DNA from 2 places in the Paenibacillus sp. S-12 genome. Region 2 is predicted to be linked to the other one. Evidence: a T-box and tRNA genes for the amino acid it is inferred to sense, from the RefSeq annotation. Region 2 holds a T-box; the other holds one or more tRNA genes.

The links. The T-box of region 2 lies ahead of argS (arginine--tRNA ligase). A T-box ahead of a tRNA ligase gene usually reads a tRNA of that ligase, here a tRNA-Arg.
Region 1: it has a tRNA-Arg gene. The T-box ahead of argS (arginine--tRNA ligase) is inferred to sense a tRNA for this amino acid. The anticodon was not compared.

What each region holds. Positions count from the first base shown of each region.
Region 1 is NZ_JASIUF010000004.1:49,497-52,667, forward strand. It holds gene NO352_RS02495 (hypothetical protein) at 205-531, shown strand; gene NO352_RS02500 (hypothetical protein) at 518-868, shown strand; gene NO352_RS02505 (hypothetical protein) at 942-1,070, shown strand; tRNA gene NO352_RS02510 (tRNA-Arg) at 1,227-1,303, opposite strand; gene NO352_RS02515 (hypothetical protein) at 1,560-2,510, shown strand; gene tig (trigger factor) at 2,683-3,171, shown strand, end outside.
Region 2 is NZ_JASIUF010000005.1:685,000-688,170, reverse strand. It holds gene argS (arginine--tRNA ligase) at 1-1,664, opposite strand, end outside; T-box leader at 1,755-1,994, opposite strand; gene NO352_RS06010 (DUF3895 domain-containing protein) at 2,133-3,035, opposite strand.

The DNA of each region.
Region 1 (3,171 bases), on a different contig from region 2:
TTACGTTCATCCTTTCCGCACCAATCTGTCCACCCGGAAGACCGAATACCGGTATGCTGGAAGATTGAGATAATACCATGGGTATGCGCAAATCGGCATAAGATGTATGTCCATCGGGAGATGATAAAAAAAGCTTCCCTTAAAAGCTGAAACCTGATCTAAACAAAGCGAAGCAATGGTTCTATTAAGGAAAGGAGGTGCTTAATGGAGCGCCGACCTTATTATGTATCCGTACAGAATCGTTCTGTTGTTGCGGAACAAGATGCGGGTGATTATGAATTTGTAGTCCATGTGAATGAGGCAGAAAGGGATGAGCTTCAAAGGCTGCTGAATGGGGTGGGAGACGCCGAAACGGATCAAGTATACAGCTTCATGTTATTTACAAGCAAATCGAATGACATGATTAACGAGCCGTATCAGCAAAACCTCAATAGTGTATATGCCTACATACACAAATTCGGAACCACAGAAACAAAGCAATTTGTGGAGCAAATACGAGAAGTGAGGAGCGAAGACAATGATGGAATTTAAGGCTGCAAAATTTCGCCGTCCGGTTGAAATCGAAGGGCGTCTGTGTGCAGAAGTAGGACTTATCCCAGATGATGACAAGGAGACTCCCCTGCTTGCGTATGTGGCTCCTGTACAAAATGGCGGTTATGAGATTGTTCGCTTGCTGCGCAATGATTCACATTTTGAAGCAGACTGGTACGACAATAATTTGCATAATGCCTTTGAGGAAGTGGCTGCAGAGACATTTATCAATAATAACGAAATTAGCTGCAGCGACCGGGATTCGATCGTAGATGCAGTGCTTGGATCGAGTGAGGTACGGGAAGCGGTTGACGACTTGTTCCAAATGAATTGGTAAACAACTTGGTTTGCTTCTTATCATCGTGTTCATACTAAGGTGATTGATGTACGATGAAGGGAGGTGAGTAAATATGCCAGAACAATTCAAGCAAAATAAGGGCAATAAATATGCGCATCAGAAGAAACATGCGGATGCGGTTCTGTCGAAGAACTTCAAGCATCCGGGCGAAAAGAACCATTGGGAGTTTCACAATAAATAAGCTGGATTCTGAAATGAAGCGCAATTATTCAAGGCTCTGCGATATGCAGGGCCTCTTATGCAGTTAGATGTCCGTAGAGATTTTGGGGATATAAAAAAAGCCTCACATACCAAGTTAGGCTCTGCGAGGCTGCTCATGTATATTGTAAGCAATGAATGGCGTCCCAGGAGGGATTCGAACCCCCGACCGACGGCTTAGAAGGCCGTTGCTCTATCCAGCTGAGCTACTGGGACATAAGTTAAGTAAATTTAGAACATGTATGATTGTAGCAAAGAATTTGAATTTTAGCAACATAAAAATCAAAAAATATTTTACCTATCATATTTACAGTTGGATGTGCAGGAAAGCACTCGTGGCAACCGCGCAGGATAAAGGGCGAGTATGATATAATGCATCGTATAAGAGACTTGCCTGAATAAATTGATACAGTTGCATACATAGCAGAGATTTTTGCAATATATAGGCGCAGTACAGAAAGCAGGTGTTCGTATGTCAGAAGATTACAAAGAGCCGTCCAGGAACAACGTTATCCTATTTCCGAAAACTCATGATTATTACCAAATTGAGTTAACACGGATGCTGGAATCTGAACGCTACGGTGAAGCCATTGCCCTTCTTCAATTCCTGCTGACTTGTGATGGCGAGGATGCACGGATTCGGGAAGAGTGGGATGCGCTGCTTCAATGGCTCGTATCGGCGTTTCCAGAAGCAGAGAGAGATGCTCGCGAACTGGACATACCAGAGGGATTAGCCGGCTGGACGAAATCAACTGCAGAAGAGGAATCGGAAGAAACCGAACAAGATATCCTGCGACGTCAATTTCAGCAGAAGTTGAATGCAGATGGACAATATATGGAACGATTGCTCGCGACACTTGCGGATGGGGAAATGGATGATCGTAAACTTCTTGTGCTGGAGCAGCTTGCGGCAGCAGAAGATGCGGGGATTGACGAAGCTCTGGTCAAACTGCTGAAGGAGGAGGAACTGAGCTCTTTGCTTCAGTTCGGAATTCTTCAAGTCTTGAAGCGGAGGGGGATGCATGGCGAAATTCGATTCCCTCGCGGGCAGGAATGGTTGAACGTTCGAGTAGAGGATACGCCACTTGACTATACGGCGTTCCCGGCAGCGGCGAAGGCACCCGCAGAGCGCGTGAACGAGGCTGCCTCTGTAAGAGAGCCGTCATTAGCCTATTTTGCTCAAGAGCTATGGCAGCAATATGTGAAGCATATTTACGGTTCATCCGCTTACGAGAAGTTGTGTGAGCATGGGCAGGAGGAGTCAGTCGCATGGGCAGCAGCCCTGCACTTTATCATAGCTCGAATGCTGCATATAGATGAAGAAGTGGAAGTAAAGCAATTGTACGGCATTCGTAATGAGATGCGCGTCCAATATGAGCTTGCACTTCGATCGCTGAATCGATCCTTGCGCGTGCAATCATAGGATCCGGATGCTAAGCAACAGGCGGCCGATAGCGCTTTCCAAGGAGGGTGAATGTAGGAATGATGCACTCCTTGAAAAAGTTATCATAGTCGGCTATACTAAAATGGTTATTCAGGACGTGTTATGGTAGGTACACTCTAGCCATGATCTTTTTTGGAGGGGAAGGCATAAAATGAAAGCAACTTGGGAAAAAATAGAGAAGAACGTTGGGGTATTAGAAGTTGAGGTTAATGAAGATCGCGTAGCAGAAGGATTGGACTTGGCATTCAAAAAAGTGTCAAAGCGTGTAAACGTTCCAGGCTTCCGTAAAGGTCGCGTACCTCGCCCAATTTTCGAAGCTAAATATGGTGTGGAAAGCTTGTATCAAGATGCAATTGACATCATCTTGGGTGAAGTTTACACACAAGCTGTAAAAGAAACAAACATCCAACCGGTTGATCAGCCGGAAATCGAAGTTGAACAATTTGCAAAAGGCAAAACGTTCAAATTCAAAGCAAAAGTAACTGTTAAGCCTGAAGTTAAGCTTGGAGACTACAAAGGTCTTGAAGTGGAAACTAAGGAAGCTGAAGTTACTGAAGAAGAGCTTGACGCTGAGTTGAAGCGTCTGCAAGAGCGTCATGCTGAACTCGTTATCGTTGATGAAGAAACAGCACAAAAAGGC
Region 2 (3,171 bases):
ACAAGGATTTGCTCCTGATGATAGAAGCGATTGAATTGCTTCGCTGCATCAAGAATATATCGCGCGAAGATGGAAGGCTCATTGCTTGCTAGCGCCTGCTGCAGCGAACGCTCGTATTTAGAAATGGACTTGATGCAAGCCCATGCCTCTGGGCTCATTTTCCAATTCCCTGCCGCTTCCGGTATCTGACGCAGATGAGCCATGCAACTGTCCGCACTGTTTCGAGCAGTCGCATTAATTTCAGAAGCAGAAGCGGAATCCGGTTGAGACTCCAAGCCCCCCTTCATAAGCAAGCTCTTAGCTCTAACAAGAGTAAACTGCACATAAGGGCCTGTTTCCCCTTCATAACGCAGCGCCTCCTCCAGGCTGAAATCGACGGACAACATGCGGCTGCTCTTCAAATCATCGAAGATAATCGCGCCAATGCCCACCTGAGATGCAACTGCTCCTTTATCCGGCAAGGATGGATTTTTGTCTTCAATGATTTGTAGCGCGCGATTCTCTGCCTCATTCAGCACCTCATCTAGAAAAATAACCTTCCCCTTTCGGGTCGACATCTTCTTCCCTTCAAATGTCATCAAGCCAAATGGCACATGCTCGCATTGCTCTGCCCATTCATATCCCATCTTGCCAAGCACGGCAAATACCTGTTGAAAATGAAGCTGCTGCTCTGCACCGACCACATAAATCAACTTGTCAGCCTTCATCACTTCCTTGCGGTAAATCGCAGTTGCCAAGTCACGAGTCGGGTAAATCGTTGTACCGTTTGACTTTAAAATAAGACATGGCGGCATGCCCTTATCTTCCAATCGAACAACCATTGCCCCATCGCTTTCCTCCAGCAAATCAAGCTCCTGCAATCGTGCCACCACTTGATCCATTTTATCATTGTAGAAGCTCTCCCCAAGGAAGTAGTCAAAACGAATCCCCAGCCGCTCGTACATCCGATTAAATTCAATCATGCTGGCGTCCACGAAGTACGTCCATAGCTGAACAGTCTCTGTATCTCCCGCTTCCAGCTTGCGGAACCATTCGCGTGCTTCATCTTCCAGTTCCGGCTGCTGTGCGGCCTCCTCATGAAACCTCACATACAGCTTCAAGCTTTCGCGGATTGGATCTTGGCGCAGCGTCTCATCATTGCCCCATAGCTTGTATGCTGTTATAAGCTTGCCGAATTGTGTCCCCCAATCCCCTAGATGATTCACCTTCACCACTTCATAACCGGCAGCCTCATACAGATGAGCGAGAGCATTGCCAATTACCGTAGAACGCAGATGACCGACGCTGAATGGCTTTGCAATATTCGGAGACGACATATCAATAACAACGCGCTGCCCTGAACCATCCGCCAGCCTCCCGAAAGTCGGCTCCAGCATGCGTCCAAGGCACGTCTCTCCATAGAAGTCCTTATCGAAAAATAAATTCACATACCCGCCTGATGCAACAGCATGTATTCGTGAGGCATCGCTATTTTGGTTGATACGTTCTACGAGCTCGCCTGCTATTTGCTGTGGAGCGCGTTTCCACTGCTTTGCGAGCGGGAAGCAAGGGAATGCCAGATCTCCCAATTCACTTTGCGGCGGTATTTCTAAGGCACGCTCGATATCGTATCCACTCATCTCTAACATTGGCTCTAATCGTTGTGCAGCGATCTGTTTTAACATAAGCTCATTCTCCTTCATTTTGATTAACATATTGCAACATAAGTCATGGGCATCGATTCAACTCTTAACACGACAAAAAGCCCCCGTCTGCAAAGAGACGGAGGCTTGAATCCGTGGTGCCACTCTTATTGATCCTACCGGAAGCAGTGTGCTTCAATAGGAATCCACTCCATAAATAACGGCTGTGCCGGGCTCTCCTACGGGCTCGTGTGAGGCAGTTCAAAGAGCCAACTCCCGGGTCCGCTTCCTCTTCATTCCGTATCGGCTTCCACCCTCCCGATTCGCTGCATTACGGAGCTTGCAGAGTACTCTCCCGTTCATCGTTGTTGCTTCCATTTTTCATTTCACACATTATATCCACAACATTCAGGAAAAATCAACCTCTTTTTGCCTATTTCTCAAAAAAGCGAGCGCGTTTGTACGTTCAACGAGATTGGAACGATATCTACAGCACCAACACCAATTTTGTCACTTCATCGTGTACTTGCGATCTTCCGTTCCATTAAATTCTATCGCAATCTTAGTGAAGGTGCGCTCAATAAATTGACACACATCCGTATAAATCTTAGGTTTGCCTGTTATATATCGGCGTTCGGGCGAACCATGATCACGTATGAGCAATTCGCTGATGATGCGAGCACTGCCCACACCGTTCGCCACATACTGCTTCACCGCCTCTTGTTCGGATGCAGTAAGACCATCATAGCTTACTTCCTGGATTTCCGCAGATTCTGTCCACGACCATAAATCAAATTCCTCAGGCATGGAAGCCAGCCTAGGATCAGCCTGCTGTGGAACAGCCTTAGATGGAGTTTGAGGAACAACAGGCCTGTGCTTCAACACGTTAAGCTGCCTGTCCAGCAAAGGAAGTCCCAGCGATAGCTGCTGCTTCATGTGCTCGGGTAAATCAGCATGTATCAATGAATCTGGTGCAGGCTGCCAATTACTTGCCAGCTTCACCAAGATTTCATCAAGCTCATAATCAATGGCATCGAACCCCTTTTTAATCACCGCAACGATGGCTGCATCAATGCCAAGATGCTCCTTCAGATGCTCAATGCCGAACTTTTTGATCTCGCCTGTCTTTCGATTTTTCACCTCGTGCTGGTAGCGTAGGGAACGGCCGCATTCGCATCGCAGCTCTGGACTTATCGTGCCTGCATCCTTATAACCGGTATAAATCCAATCATCAAGCAGCGCTTCAATGTCCTCTGGCTCGGCATTTGCTGGAACATGATGCCCTTTCTCCTTCGCCATCGCATTCGCGAACGCCGTACGGCGAGAACGAACGAGATAATGTGTCAGAAACTCCCGCTGCGTGTCATTGAGCTGTGATAACATTTCATCCCGTTCCTGGATCGTTAATATCATTCTTTCTCCTCCTCGGGCTTGCTCAACTCCATTCTATTGTACAGGATACGAAGTATAGAAAGAAACAGGCAAGACAGCAAAGAAGCTGTCCTGCAATCATCTATACGTTTCCGTACAAACTACAGGCAGCTTCTTT